2 regions of the Streptomyces violaceoruber genome follow, and region 2 is predicted to be linked to the other one. Evidence: riboswitches for the same ligand, from Rfam matches in the RefSeq annotation. Region 2 holds a riboswitch; the other holds the start of a gene.
The links. Region 2 has a riboswitch for cobalamin ahead of R2E43_RS08630 (energy-coupling factor ABC transporter permease). Riboswitches for the same ligand answer to the same signal wherever they lie in the genome.
Positions count from the first base shown of each region.

Region 1: it holds a riboswitch for cobalamin, as region 2 does, so the genes downstream of both, R2E43_RS12395 (ribonucleoside-diphosphate reductase subunit alpha) here and R2E43_RS08630 (energy-coupling factor ABC transporter permease) in region 2, are expected to answer to the same signal.

Region 1 covers NZ_CP137734.1:2,857,141-2,864,696, reverse strand. The annotation lists gene R2E43_RS12410 (GlxA family transcriptional regulator) at 1-492, opposite strand, end outside; gene R2E43_RS12405 (hypothetical protein) at 585-851, shown strand; gene R2E43_RS12400 (ribonucleotide-diphosphate reductase subunit beta) at 764-1,795, opposite strand; gene R2E43_RS12395 (ribonucleoside-diphosphate reductase subunit alpha) at 1,795-4,170, opposite strand; cobalamin riboswitch at 4,299-4,442, opposite strand; gene R2E43_RS12390 (GNAT family N-acetyltransferase) at 4,521-5,027, opposite strand; gene mctP (monocarboxylate uptake permease MctP) at 5,100-6,710, opposite strand; gene R2E43_RS12380 (DUF3311 domain-containing protein) at 6,707-6,964, opposite strand; gene R2E43_RS12375 (GntR family transcriptional regulator) at 7,099-7,556, opposite strand, start outside.
Region 2 covers NZ_CP137734.1:1,988,615-1,996,170, forward strand. The annotation lists gene R2E43_RS08615 (chloride channel protein) at 1-943, shown strand, start outside; gene R2E43_RS08620 (potassium channel family protein) at 1,062-1,523, shown strand; gene R2E43_RS08625 (MerR family transcriptional regulator) at 1,587-2,180, shown strand; cobalamin riboswitch at 2,251-2,436, shown strand; gene R2E43_RS08630 (energy-coupling factor ABC transporter permease) at 2,467-3,165, shown strand; gene R2E43_RS08635 (energy-coupling factor ABC transporter substrate-binding protein) at 3,162-3,518, shown strand; gene cbiQ (cobalt ECF transporter T component CbiQ) at 3,519-4,268, shown strand; gene R2E43_RS08645 (ATP-binding cassette domain-containing protein) at 4,265-5,119, shown strand; gene R2E43_RS08650 (MFS transporter) at 5,136-6,737, opposite strand; gene R2E43_RS08655 (TetR/AcrR family transcriptional regulator) at 6,893-7,540, opposite strand.

The sequences.
Region 1 (7,556 bases), 870 kb from region 2:
GGCGGCGGTCCCGGCCGACGTGATCACCGGGTCCTCGTCGACGTAGAGCACGTCCGGCGCGACCCGGGCCCGCGGGTGCTGGCGGGCCAGCTCGGCCGCGTGGTGCCAGTGCACCGCGCACCGCCGCCCGTCCAGCAGGCCGGCGGCGCCCAGCACGAAGACGCCGGAGCACACGCTCAGCACGCGGGTGCCCCGGTCCGTCGCCCTGCGCAGGGCGTCCAGCAGCTCGGGCGGGTACTCCCGGCGGACGAAGTCGCTGCCCGCCGGTACCGCGATCAGGTCGGCCTCCTCCAGCCGCTCCAGACCGTACGGCGTGGAGACGGTCAGCCCGCCGACGTGAGTGCCCAGCGTGGGGCCCTCCGCGGAGACCACCGCGAAGTCGTACACCGGCAGGCCCTCGTCGCTCCGGTCGATGCCGAAGACCTCGCAGACCACGCCCAGTTCGAAGGGATGCGCACCGTCCAGCAGGACGGCCGCCACGTTCCGCAGCATGCCGCCAGTGTGCCTCGCCGGTGGCAGGAAATCGAGGCCTTACGGCAGTCCTGCCACTCCCGGTAAGGAGTCTCCGGCGCGACAGTGGTGTCATGACCGGAAACCAGATCGAAGCCCTTGTCGGAATGCTCGCGACCTTCGGACTCCTCGTCCTCATGATCCTCCCCTCGGTGATCGGCATCGTGCGCGACCGGCGCATCGACCGCCGGATCAGGGAGGCGCGGGAGGACGGGGAGACCCGGACCCGCTACGGGAAGGAGACCCGGAGCACTCAGAAGTCCTCGGACAGGTCGACCGTGCCCTCCACCGCCACCTGGTACGCCGAGGGGCGCCGCTCGAAGAAGTTGGTCAACTCCTGAACGCCCTGCAACTCCATGAAGGAGAAGGGGTTCTCGGAGCCGTACACCGGGGCGAAGCCGAGCCGCGTCAGACGCTGGTCGGCCACGCACTCCAGGTACTGCCGCATCGAGTCGGTGTTCATGCCCGGGAGGCCGTCGCCGCACAGGTCGCGCGCGAACTGCAGCTCGGCCTCGACGGCCTCCCTCAGCATGTCGGTGACCTGCTCCCGGAGCTGGTCGTCGAACAGCTCCGGCTCCTCCTTGCGCACGGTGTCGACGACGTCGAAGGCGAAGGACATGTGCATGGTCTCGTCCCGGAACACCCAGTTGGTGCCGGTGGCCAGGCCGTGCAGCAGACCCCGGCTGCGGAACCAGTAGACGTAGGCGAAGGCGCCGTAGAAGAACAGGCCCTCGATGCACGCCGCGAAGCAGATCAGGTTGAGCAGGAAGCGGCGCCGGTCGGCCTTGGTCTCCAGCCGGTCGATCGACTCGACCGAGTCCATCCACCTGAAGCAGAACTCGGCCTTCTCCCGGATGGACGGGATGTTCTCCACGGCCGCGAAGGCGGCGGCGCGGTCCTCCGGGTCGGGCAGGTAGGTGTCGAGGAGCGTCAGATAGAACTGGACGTGGACGGCCTCCTCGAAGAGCTGGCGGGACAGGTACAGCCGCGCCTCGGGGGAGTTGATGTGCTTGTAGAGGGTCAGCACCAGGTTGTTCGCGACGATCGAGTCGCCGGTGGCGAAGAAGGCCACGAGCCGGCCGATCAGGTGCTGCTCCATCGGGCTGAGCTTCGTGAGGTCGGCGACGTCCGAGTGGAGGTCGACCTCCTCGACGTGCCAGGTGTTCTTGATGGCGTCCCGGTAGCGCTCGTAGAAGTCCGGGTAGCGCATGGGGCGCAGGGTCAGCTCGAAGCCCGGGTCGAGCAGGTTCTTGGTGGTGGGGTGCGCGGGGGTCTCGGTGGTCATTACTGGCAGGCCTCGCAGGACTCGGGGTTTTCCAGGGAGCAGGCGACCGCTTCGGGGTCCGGGGCGGCCTGCACGGGGACGGTGGTGGCGCGGGCCGCGGCCCGGGCGATCCGGGTCGCCGGGCGCGAGCGCAGGTAGTACGTGGTCTTCAGGCCCTGCTTCCAGGCGTACGCGTACATCGAGGAGAGCTTCCCGATGGTCGGCGTCTCCAGGAACAGGTTCAGCGACTGGGCCTGGTCGAGGTACGGGGTGCGGGCGGCGGCCATGTCGATCAGGCCGCGCTGCGGGATCTCCCAGGCGGTGCGGTACAGCGCGCGCACGTCCTCGGGAATCCAGGTGAAGCCCTGCACCGAGCCGTTGGCCTCGCGCAGCGCCTCACGGGTGCGGGCGTCCCACACGCCGAGCCGCTTGAGGTCGTCCACCAGGTACGAGTTGACCTGGAGGAACTCGCCGGACAGCGTCTCGCGCTTGAACAGGTTGGAGACCTGCGGCTCGATGCACTCGTAGACACCGGCGATGGAGGCGATGGTCGCGGTCGGGGCGATGGCCAGGAGCAGGGAGTTGCGCAGCCCGGTCGTCGCCATGCGCGCGCGCAGCGCGGCCCAGCGCTCCGGCCAGGCGGGCTCGACGCCGTAGTGGTCCGGGTGCAGCACACCCTTGGCCGTGCGGGTCTTCTCCCAGGCCGGCAGCGGGCCGTTGCGCTCGGCGAGGTCGGCGGAGGTCTCGTACGCGGCGAGCATGATCCGCTCGGCGATACGGGTGGACAGGGCCTTCGCCTCGGGGGAGTCGAAGGGCAGCCGGAGCTGGAAGAAGACGTCCTGGAGGCCCATCGCGCCGAGGCCGACCGGGCGCCAGCGGGCGTTGGAGCGGCCCGCCTGCTCGGTCGGGTAGAAGTTGATGTCGACGACCCGGTCCAGGAAGGTGACCGCGGTGCGGACGGTGGCGTCCAGGCGCTCCCAGTCCATGTCCCCGTGCGCCGGGTCGACGAACGCGCCGAGGTTGACCGAGCCCAGGTTGCAGACCGCGGTCTCCCCGTCGTCGGTGACCTCCAGGATCTCCGTGCAGAGGTTGGAGGAGTGGACGACGTGGCCGGGGGTCGCGGTCTGGTTGGCCGTGCGGTTGGCGGTGTCCTTGAAGGTCATCCAGCCGTTGCCGGTCTGCGCGAGGGTGCGCATCATGCGGCCGTACAGCTCACGGGCGGGCAGCGTCCTGCGGGCGAGCCCCGCCTCCTCCGCCCTGCGGTAGGCGGCGTCGAACTCCTCGCCCCACAGGTCGGTCAGCTCCGGCACGTCGGCGGGGGAGAACAGCGACCAGGTCCCGTCGGCGTCCACCCGGCGCATGAACTCGTCCGGGATCCAGTGCGCGAGGTTCAGGTTGTGCGTGCGGCGGGCGTCCTCGCCGGTGTTGTCCCGCAGCTCCAGGAACTCCTCGACGTCCGCGTGCCAGGTCTCCAGGTAGACCGCGGCCGCGCCCTTGCGCCGGCCGCCCTGGTTCACGGCCGCCACCGAGGCGTCCAGCGTCTTCAGGAACGGGACGATGCCGTTGGAGTGCCCGTTGGTGCCGCGGATCAGCGAACCCCGGGCGCGGACGCGGGAGTAGGCGATGCCGATGCCGCCGGCGTGCTTGGACAGGCGGGCCACCTGGTGGAGGCGGTCGTAGAGGGAGTCCAGCTCGTCCTTGGGGGAATCCAGGAGGTAGCAGGACGACATCTGGGCGTGCCGGGTGCCGGAGTTGAAGAGGGTGGGGGAGGAGGGCAGGTAGTCCAGGCGGCTCATCAGGCCGTACAGCGCGGCGACCTCGTCCGCCGCGCGGAGCGTGTCGTCCTCGGCGAGTCCGGCGGCGACCCGCAGCAGGAAGTGCTGGGGCGTCTCGACCGCCTTGCGGGTGATCGGGTGGCGGAGCAGGTAGCGGCTGTAGAGCGTACGCAGGCCGAAGTAGCCGAAGCGGTCGTCGGCGTCCTGGTCGATCAGCGCGTCCAGGCGGTCCGCGTGCAGCCGTACGAAGGCGGCCGTGCGGTCGGCGATCAGGCCCTCGCGGTGGCCGGTGGCGACGGAGTCGGTGAAGGTGACGACGCCCTGGGAGGCGGCCTCGGCGCGGATGCCGATGGTCAGCAGGCGGGCGGCCAGCCGGGAGTAGACCGGGTCCTCGGAGATCAGACCGGCGGCCGCCTCGGTGGCCAGCTCGCGCAGCTCGGCCTCGTCGGCGCGGGCGGACCGGCCGCGCAGTGCGGCGGCGGCCACCCGGCCGGGGTCGGCGCCGGGGAGGTCGGCGGTCAGCCCGGTCAGGGTCCGCAGCAGGGCGGCACCGGGTCCGTCGGGTTCCCCGGTCGCCGTCACCGGGGTCGCTGAAGCCGGATCGGCTGGCGCGATGGTCACGTGGAGCACTCCCTCGCTCGGCACGGGGCCCGGCGGAGGGAGGGCAGGGGGCAGCTCACGAGCGCACGCGGCGTCGCGTCCACCGGCCCACTCCGCGAGGCCCGGACGTCATGGCACCCGGGCCAGGGCGGCCGGGCGCACTGTCGGCAGGTCCTCGGACTGGACAGGCGTGCGCGCACGTGCGAAGACGTACGGATGCACGCAAGTACACCGTTGCGGGACAGTTCCGGATTCGCACCGGATTCCCCTGCGGCGACAGCGAGCATGAGCATACATCTTGTGCCGGGGGACGCGAGCACCCCCAGATGTTGTGTCCCGGCGCGGTGCCGTGACGGTGTGCCGCGGCCGTGTCAGAGCGTCAGTTCGTAGGTGAGCAGCATGATGTCGTCCAGCTCCGGCAGGGGATTCCAGTCGCGGTCGGGCGTGCGGACGAAGCCCAGGCGCTCGTAGAGGCGGTGCGCGGTGCGCATGGCGGCCTGCGTCGACAGCACGACGCCCGTGCACCCCGGCACGGCCCGGGCGCGGTCGGCGCAGGCCCGCACGAGGGCCTCGCCCGCCCCGCGGCCGCGTGCCTCCCGGGCGACGGCGAGCATGCGTATCTCGGCCTCGCCGGGGCGCGCTATGTCCGCCATGGGGCCGCCGGACGGCACGAAGGTCACGCCGCCGAGCACCGCGCCGTCGGCCACGGCGACCAGCACCTCGGCGGCCGCCGCCCGCTTGGCCACGTCGCGCAGCTCGTCCAGGTACGAGTCGCTCTCCCCGAAGTCGAGGAGGCCGTCGCGCAGGTAGGCCTGCGCGGTGATCTCGCCGAGGGTGTCGTACTCCTCGGCCGTCGCCCGCCGGATCACGAAGTCCATGACGCCGAGTGTGCCCGACGGGTACGACAACGGGCCGCCGGATTTCTCCGGCGGCCCGCCTCAAACCAGGGATCAGTGCGAGCTGCCCGCCGTGGCCGGCGGCAGTTCCACCTGGACGCCCGGGTCGCCGGCGTCCGCCGTGTAGTCGCTCGGCCTGGTCTCGTCGACGCCGTCGGGCGCCTTGACCGCCCTCAGGACGAAGGTCAGGACCACGGTGACCAGCACGTTCAGCACGAAGGCGGTGAGGCCGATGTAGCCGATCTCGCCGATGCCGGGGATCTCGTCGGAGGAGCCGCCGAAGTGCTTCTGCGTCGGCGAGGCGACACCGTAGGCGGCGACCGTGCCGTAGACCATGCCGACCGCCCAGCCGCCGAGCAGCGCCCAGCGGTGGAACCAGCGGGTGAACAGGCCGCCGACCAGGGCCGGGAAGGTCTGCAGGATCCAGATGCCGCCCAGCAGCTGGAAGTTGATCGCGACGGTCTTGTCCATGCCCAGGACGAAGATCAGCGCGCCCACCTTCACCAGGAGCGACACCAGCTTGGAGACCTTGGTCTCCTGCTGCGGCGTGGCGTCCGGCTTGATGAAGTCCTTGTAGATGTTGCGGGTGAAGAGGTTCGCGGCCGCGATCGACATGATCGCCGCCGGGACCAGGGCGCCGATGCCGATCGCCGCGAACGCCACGCCCGCGAACCAGTCCGGGAACATGTTCTCGAACAGCTGCGGGATCGCCAGCTGGCCGTTGTCCACCTTGACCCCGGCCGCGATCGCCATGAAGCCGAGCAGCGCGAGCAGGCCCAGCATCAGCGAGTACAGCGGCAGGATCGTGGTGTTGCGGCGGATCACCTCACGGCTGCGCGAGGACAGCGTGGCGGTGATCGAGTGCGGGTACATGAAGAGCGCCAGGGCCGAGCCGAGCGCCAGGGTCGCGTAGGTCCACTGGCCCCCCGCGTCGGGCACCACGCCACCCTTGCCGGCCGCGGTGAACTTGTCGCTCGCCGACGCGAAGATGTCGTCGAAGCCGCCCAGCTTGATCGGGATGTAGATGATCGCCACCGCGATGACGATGTAGATCAGCGTGTCCTTCACGAACGCGATCAGCGCGGGCGCGCGCAGTCCCGACGAGTACGTGTACGCCGCCAGCACACCGAAGGCGATCAGCAGCGGCAGGTCCTTGACGAACCAGTTGGTGTCCTCGCCGCCGCCGACGCCCATCACGTCGAGGACGGCCTGGATGCCGACCAGCTGGAGCGCGATGTACGGCATGGTCGCCAGGATGCCGGTGACGGCCACCGCCAGGGACAGGCCCTTGGAGCCGAACCGGCCGCGCACGAAGTCCGAGGTCGTCACGTACCCGTGCTTGTGCGAGACCGACCACAGGCGGGGCAGGAAGGTGAAGATCAGCGGGTAGACCAGGATCGTGTACGGCACCGCGAAGAAGCCGGACGCGCCCGCCGCGTAGATCGCTGCCGGGACGGCCACGAAGGTGTACGCGGTGTACAGGTCGCCGCCCAGCAGGAACCAGGTGACCCAGGTGCCGAACGAGCGGCCGCCGAGGCCCCACTCGTCGAGGCTGTGCTCGTTCTCGGCCCGGCGCCAGCGGGCGGCCAGGAAGCCCATGGCGGTGACGAGGACGAAGAAGAAGATGAAGACGGCGAGTGCGACGCCGTTCACGCCGTCGTTCACTTGGTCCCGCCTTCCCGGCGCCCGCGCTGGTCGCGCTGCCACAGCTTGTACGCGGTCACCGTCAGCAGGGTGGAGATCAGCACCCAGGCCATCTGGTACCAGTAGAAGAACGGGATGCCGATGAAGGCCGGGTCCGTCTTGGCGTACGAACCGACCCACAGCATGGCGACGAACGGTGCGACAAGACAGAACCCGATGACGACGCGCACCGGCGTCACCACCGGTTCTCTGCTCACTTCTGTGTCTTCTGGCATGCGCGGCTCCGTCCCCTCGCTGATCACCTCGTGCAGTGCGCACGAAATGTAGGTGACGGTGTCAAGACAGCGGAAGACCTCGTCCGTATATCGGTCCTCAACCGCAATCTGGGGCCGGGTGAGCGGGCTCTGGTCTAGTCCTGGGGCCGCTTGAGGCGGGCCACGAACTTGTAGCGGTCGCCCCGGTACACCGAGCGGACCCACTCCACCGGCTGGCCGGTGCGGTCCTGGGAGTGCCGGGAGAGCATCAGCATGGGCAGGCCGACGTCGGTGCCGAGCAGACCGGCCTCGCGCGGGGTGGCCAGGGAGGTCTCGATGGTCTCCTCGGCCTCGGCGAGATGGACGTCGTACACCTCGGCGAGCGCGGTGTAGAGGGACGTGTACTTCACCAGGGAGCGGCGCAGGGCGGGGAAGCGCTTCGCGCTGAGGTGGGTGGTCTCGATGGCCATCGGCTCGCCGTTGGCCATGCGCAGCCGCTCGATGCGCAGCACCCGGCCGCCGGCCGTGATGTCCAGCAGCCCGGCGAGCCGGTCGTCGGCGGTGATGTAGCCGATGTCCAGCAGCTGAGAGGTCGGTTCGAGGCCCTGGGCCC
Region 2 (7,556 bases):
GGCCGTCGGCAGCGGGCTCGCCCTGCTGGCGGTGCGGCGGGCGGGCGCGGGCGGAGACCAGCAGGCGAGCGCGATTCTCGCCACGGCCGGCTCCACCGCCGCGATCTCCACCATCCTCGGCGGCCCGATCGCGGCGGCGGTGCTGCTCATCGAGGGGGCGGGGCTGGCCGGCACCCGCCTGGTCGCCCTGCTGCTGCCCTGCCTGCTGGCCAGCGCGACCGGTGCCCTGGTCTTCACCGGCTTCGGGCAGTGGACGGGGCTGGAGATCGGCGCGCTGAGCCTGCCCGACCTGCCGCCGCAGGCCAATCCGGACGCGGGTGACTTCCTGTGGGGCCTGCCCACCGCGGCCCTGATCGCCGTACTGGTGACGCTGGCCCGGGCGCTGGGCCGCCGCACCGTCTCCTGGACCCGGCACCGCACGGCCGCCCGCACCGTCGCCTGCGCCACCGCGGTCGGCGTCTGTGTCGCGGCGTACGCGCTGATCACCGGCCGCTCCCCGGCCGAGGCGGCGCTGTCCGGCCAGGCCACCCTCGCCCAGCTCGCCGCGCATCCGCACGCCTGGTCCGTGGGGGCGCTCGTCGCGCTGGTCGCCTGCAAGGGGCTGGCCTGGGGCATCGCGCTGGGCGCGCTGCGCGGCGGCCCGATCTTCCCGGCCGTCCTGCTGGGCGCGGCGACGGCCCTGGCCTGCTCCGGGCTGCCCGGCTTCGGCGCGACCCCGGCGCTCGCCCTCGGCATCGCCGCCGCGGCGGCCGCGGTGACGGGGCTGCCGCTGGCCAGCTCGGTCCTCGCGGTGCTGCTGATGGGCCGGGACTCCCACGACCAGATGCCGCTGATCGTCATGGCCTCGGTCGTCGCGTTCGTCGTGGCGCAACTGGTGCGCCGGACCCCGCCGGAGGCGGGCGGGTCGCCGGGCGGGGCGCCGTCGGCGGGAGCGGCACGGTGAAGGACCGCCGGACCGCCGGACCGCACACCCGCGTCCTCGCCCTCGTACTCCCCCGCGCCGCCGTACCGGCTGGGACGCCGTCGGGCCCTGGGTCGTACGGGCGGGGATCGCGGCCGCAGTGGTCGTGGCGTACTTCCTGCTCCCCCTGGACCACCTGGGGCCGCAGCGGCCGGTGCTGAGCTGGGTGCTGTTCGCCCTGCTGCTGACCGTGGTGGCCGTGCTGCTGCTGCGGCAGATCCGGCACGTCCTCCTCGACCGTCCGGACAGCCGCCCCGGCGTGGTCATCTCGCTGCTGATCGTCCTGTCCGTGCACGTCTTCTCGGCGGCGTACTACGCCCTGGCCAAGTCGCCGGGCGAGTTCAACGGACTGCACACCCGGATCGACGCGCTGTACTTCACCGTGGTGACGCTCGCCACCGTCGGGTACGGGGACATCACCCCGAGGGGCCAGGCCGCGCGGGTCGTGACCGTGCTGCAGATCACGTACAGCTTCGTCTTCCTCACGGCCGCCGCCACCGCCCTGACCACCCGGATGCGCGACCGGGTGGTCCGGGGGCCCCAGCGGGGCCGCTCGCGCTGAGGCGGGCCTTGAAGGTGCCGCCGCGTCACCTTCTAGCCTCGGTCGCAGACCCAGGAGGAACCCATGACGCACGCGACCGACGGAAGCCGGCGCATCGGCGCACTCGCTCGGGAGACCGGGCTGAGCATCCGCACCCTGCGCTACTACGACCGGCTCGGCCTGCTCACCCCGTCCGCCCGCACCGAGGGCGGCCACCGCTGCTACGACGCCGGCGACGTCCGGCGTCTGCACCGCGTCCTGGCGCTGCGCAGTTTCGGGCTTCCGCTGGCCCGGATCCGCGCGGTGCTCGACGCCGAGCCGGACCACGATCCGGCGGAGCTGATCCGGCGGCAGCTCGGCGTCGTCGAGGAGCGGCTGCGGCAGACGGCCGAGCTGCGGATCCGGCTGCTGGGTGTGCTGGGCGCGCTGGACGCCGCCGCGGACGGCTCGACCGAGGCCCTGCTGGACGTGATCGAGGAGATGACCGCCGTAACACGTCCCCTGACCCCGGAGCAGGTCGCCGGTCTCGGCGAGGCGCGCCGCCGCTGGGCCGAGTCGCTCGGCGAGGAGGAGTTGCGTGCCCTGCACCACAGGCGTGCGGAGATCTTCGCCACGATGGGCGAGGACGACCGGCGTCGGCTGACGGACCGGCGGCGCCGGGCGTTGGCGCAGCCCTGAGGCATGTTCGGCGGCCCGGCGGCCGGTGCGCGGGCCCCGAGGCCTGCTTGTGCCCACCCCGGTGGGAGCACTACTGTCGCCACGCCTTGGTGAACGGGAAATCCGGTGTGATGCCGGTGCGGCCCTCGCCACTGTGAATCGGGAAGTCCGGCTCCGGCCCTGACGGGCAGCCACTGGATCGCTTGCGGTCCGGGAAGGCGGAGCACGGGCGGTGGTACCCGTAAGCCAGGAGACCGGCCAAGGCGCGTCGTCCATCCACGAGGTGCTGGAGAGGGTCTGCCGAGTCATGCACATAGCCGAGGGCTTTCTGCCACCGGCGCACGCGATCGCCTGGGGTGTCGCGTCCGCGCCGTTCGTCGTCCACGGAGTCCGGTCACTCACCCGTGAGGTCAGGGAGCACCCGGAGAGCACACTGCTCCTCGGTGCCTCCGGAGCCTTCACGTTCGTCCTGTCGGCCCTGAAGCTGCCGTCGGTCACCGGGAGTTGCTCCCACCCGACCGGCACCGGTCTGGGCGCGATCCTGTTCCGGCCGCCGATCATGGCGGTCCTTGGCACCATCACGCTGCTCTTCCAGGCGCTGCTGCTCGCCCACGGCGGGCTCACCACGCTCGGCGCCAACGTCTTCTCGATGGCGATCGTCGGCCCCTGGGCCGGATACGGCGTCTACCGGCTGCTGCGCCGCTGGGACGTGCCGTTGATGGTCACCGTGTTCTTCGGCGCGTTCGTCGCCGACCTGTCCACGTACTGCGTCACCAGCGTGCAGCTGGCGCTGGCCTTCCCGGATCCGAGCAGCGGGTTCCTGGGCGCGCTCGGCAAGTTCGGGTCCATCTTCGCGGTGACGCAGATTCCGCTCGCGGTGAGCGAGGGCCTGCTCACGGTGATCGTGATGCGGCTGCTCGTGCAGTCCAGCAAGGGCGAACTGACCCGGCTGGGCGTGCTGCTGACCCGGACCGGCGAGCGGAAGCAGAAGGCGGTGGCGCGATGAGCCGGAACACGAGGATCAACGCCCTGCTGCTGCTCGCGGTGGCCGCGCTGGCGGTGCTGCCGCTGGTGCTGGGGCTCGGCGACCACAAGGAGGAGCCGTTCGCCGGGGCCGACGCGGAGGCGGAGACGGCGATCACCGAGATCGAACCGGACTACGAACCGTGGTTCTCCCCGCTGTACGAACCGCCGTCCGGGGAGGTCGAGTCGGCGCTGTTCGCCCTGCAGGCCGCGCTCGGCGCGGGCGTGCTGGCGTACTACTTCGGCCTGCGCCGGGGCCGACGGCAGGGCGAGGAGCGGGCGTCGGCGGCTTCCGGGGCCGCGGCGGCACCGGGGGACGCCCCCGAAGGGGACTGAGTGCTGCCGATCGACGCGGCGGCGCACGGCAGTCGCTGGCGCCGCCGCCATCCCGTGGACAAGGCCGTGCTCGGTCTCGGCCTGACCGTGCTCGCGATCTCGCTGCCGCCCTGGCCGGGCGCGGCGCTGGTGCTGGTGGCGGCGCTGACGGTGCTGCTCGGCCCGGCGGGCGTGCCCGGACGCCGGCTGTGGCGGGCCTACCGGGTGCCGCTGGGGTTCTGCGTGACGGGTGCGTTGCCGCTGCTGGTGCAGGTCGGGGGCCCGGACGGGTTCCTGACGGCGGCCGACGGCGGTGCGGTGCGCGCGGGTGGGCTGCTGCTGCGCACCTCGGCGGCCTCGCTGGGGGTGCTGCTGTTCGCGTTCACCACGCCGATGTCGGACCTGCTGCCGAGGCTGGTGCGGGCCGGGGTGCCCGCCCCGGTCGTGGACGTGGCGCTGGTGACGTACCGGATGAGTTTCCTGCTGCTGGACTCGGTGCGCCGGATCCGGCAGGCGCAGGCCGCGCGGCTCGGACACACCACGCGGGCGGCGACCTGGCGTTCGCTCGGCGGGCTCGGCGCCACCGCGTTCGTGCGGGCCTTCGACCGGGCGGCGCGGCTCCAGTCGGGGCTCGCCGGGCGCGGTTACGACGGCACCCTGCGCGTGCTGGTGCCCGAGGCGCGCGTGTCGGTGCCGTTCACGGCGGCGAGCGTCGCGCTGCTCGCGGCGCTGGCCGTCCTCACCCTCGTACTGGAAGGACCCCTGTCGTGAGCGAACCGGCCCAGACCTCTGAACCGGCCCCGGCCCTGGTCGCCCTGCGGGGCGCGGCGTTCGCGTACGAGGAGGGTCCGGACGTGCTGACGGGCCTGGACTTCGCGGTGCGCGAGGGGCGGGCGCTGGCGCTGCTCGGCCGCAACGGCAGTGGCAAGACCACGCTGATGCGGCTGCTCAGCGGCGGACTGAGGCCGCGTACGGGGACGTTGACGCTCGGCGGGGAGCCGGTGGCCTACGACCGCAAGGGGCTGACCCGGCTGCGGACCACGGTGCAACTGGTGGTGCAGGACCCGGACGACCAGCTCTTCGCGGCCTCGGTCGGCCAGGACGTGTCCTTCGGTCCGCTGAACCTCGGCCTGTCCGACGCGGAGGTCAGGTCCCGGGTCGGGGAGGCGCTGGCCGCGCTGGACATCGCGGGACTGGCCGAGCGGCCCACGCACCTGCTGTCGTACGGGCAGCGCAAGCGGACCGCGATCGCGGGGGCGGTCGCGATGCGGCCCCGGGTGCTGATCCTCGACGAGCCGACCGCGGGGCTCGACCCGGACGGGCAGGAGCGGCTGCTCGCCACCCTGGACGGGCTGCGCGCGGGCGGCACCACCGTGGTGATGGCCACCCACGACGTCGACCTGGCCCTGCGCTGGTCCGACGACGCCGCCCTGCTCACCCCGGAGGGGGTGCGCACCGGCCCGACCGCCGCGACGCTGGCCCGCACCGACCTGCTGCGGCGGGCCGGGCTGCGGCTTCCCTGGGGCGTCGCGGCGACCGGACTGCTGCGGGCGCGGGGGCTGTTGGCGGACTCGGCGACGGGCCCGCGTACGGCGGAGGAGCTGGCGGCGCTGGCGGAGTGACGAGCGCTGCCCGGGGTCAGCTCGCCGCGCCGCTGTACTCCGGTTCCCGGGCGTCCTCCGCCTGTTGGGCGCGGGCGCGGCGGCCGGGCAGGACGGCGAGGACGATCAGGGTGCCGGCCGCCATGATGACGCCGCCGACGAGGCTGGTCGTGGAGACGCCGTGGGCGAAGGCCTTGTTCACGGCGTCGGCGAGGGCCTGCGCCTGCTCGGGCCCGGCGGCCGGGTCGGTGGCGAGCCGCCCGGCGACGGCCAGTCCGCCGCCCACCGAGTCCTGGGCGGTGTCCAGCGCGGCGGCCGGCAGCCGGTCGCCCACCAGGCCGGCCAGTTCGTCCCGGTAGGCGGTGCCGAGCAGGGAGCCCAGGACGGCGATGCCCAGCGAGCCGCCGAGTTCCAGCGCGGTGTCGTTGGCGCCGCCGCCGACGCCCAGTTCGCTCTCCGGGAAGGACCCCATGATGGTGTCGGTGGCCGGGGAGACGCTGAGGCCGATGGCGAGGCCGAGCAGCAGCATCGGGGCGAGGAAGTCGGCGTAGGTGGAGCCCTGGTCGATCAGGACGAGCAGGAAGACGCCGACGGTGCCGATCGCCATGCCGGAGCCGACCATGGCCCGCACGCCGAGCCTCGGGGTCAGCCGCCCGGTCACCGCGGCGCCGACGAACACGGCCCCGGCCAGCGGCAGCAGCCGTACGCCGGTCTCCAGCGCGCCGAAGCCGAGCACGAACTGCAGGAACTGCGTGGCGTAGTAGATGGCGCCGTAGGTGCCGAAGAAGAAGAACAGCACCGCCAGCATGGAGCCGCTGAAGGGCCGCAGCAGGAAGCGCCGCACGTCCAGCATGGGGTGCGGGTGGCGCAGCTCCCAGGTCACGAAGCCGATCAGGCCGACGGCGGCGACGACGGCCGCGGTGACGGGGCCGGCGCCCCAGCCGAAGTGCGGGCCCTCGATGGTCGCGTAGACCAGGCTGCCCACGGAGACGATGGAGAGCAGGCCGCCGACGTAGTCGATGCGGCCCATGCCGGCCGCCCTGGACGGCGGTACGAGGACCAGCGCGCCGACGACGGCGAGGACCGCGACGGGGACGTTGACCAGGAAGGTCGAGCCCCAGGCGTGGTCCTCCAGGAGCCACCCGGCGACCAGCGGCCCGACCGCGATGGCCAGTCCCGAGGTGGCGGTCCAGGCCGTGATGGCGCGGGCCCGCTCCCCCTTCGGGAAGACCGCGACCAGCAGGGACAGCGTGGCCGGCATGACGACGGCGGCACCGACGCCCATGACCGCCCGGGCCGCGATGACCAGCCCCGTCTCGTGCACCAGGCTGCCCATCACCGAACCGCCCGCGAAGATCACCAGACCGGTGACCAGGGCGCCGCGGCGGCTGTACTTGTCGCCGATCGCGCCGAGCACCAGCATCAGCGCGGCGTACGGAACGGTGTAGCCGTCGATGACCCATTGCAGGTCGCTGCTGCTCAGGCCCAGGTCGGTCGTCATGTCCGGGGCCGCCACGATCAGGGACGTGTTGGCCATGACGACGATCAGCAGGCTCAGGCAGAGCACCAGGAGAGCCCACCAGCGCCGGGCGTAGGGCCCGGGCATCTTCTCGACGGGGGTGGTGGCGAGCAGGGGCATGGAGGGCTCCCGGAGACAAACGAGGGCGAGTTAATTGCCCATGAGTGAGCAGACAAGAGCAGCGTAGTTTGTTGCACATGGACGTGCAAATAGGGCGCCCGTCAACCGGGGCGCCTACTGAAGGGGGGTGGCCTGCTCGGCCTGGACGGGAGTGCCTACTCGGCCGGGACGGACTTCGCGCGCACCGCCGGGCCCACGGCCTCGACGACGGCCCGCGCCCGCCGCTCCGGCACACCGGCCGCGATGAGCATGGCGACGGCGGTCCGGGTGCCGTCGTCCTCGAGGGCACCGGTGTTGACCTGCTCCAGGAGTGCGACGACCATCGCCTCGAGTCCCGCGCTCAGCACGGCGGGGGGCAGGTGGGCCGGGAAGACCCCGTCCAGCCGGCCGCGCTCCAGGATGGCGGTCACCTCGGCGCGGGCCGGGGCCAGGATCTCGGCCACACGCTCCACGCCCAGGTCGTGCCGGGCCAGGGCCAGCAGCATGCGGTAGCGGTCGCCCACGGACCACATCAGCAGCGTGAAGTGCGCCAGCGCCCGGTCGGCCGGTTCGTCCGGTCCCGCCGCCTCGGCCATCGCGCCGCGCAGCACCTCGGACGCCTCCTCGGCGAGGGCCTCGAGCAGCGCCGCACGCCCCGGGAAGTGGCCGAAGAGGGTACGCCGTACGACACCGGCGGCGCGGGCCAGCTCCTCCAGCGTGGTGTCCGGGTTCCGCCCCAGCTCCCGGCGGGCGGTGGCCAGGATGCGCGCCCGGTTCGACCGCGCGTTGCGGCGCTGCGGCTCACGGGCGACGGGCTTGGTCACGGGAACCTCGGGGCGG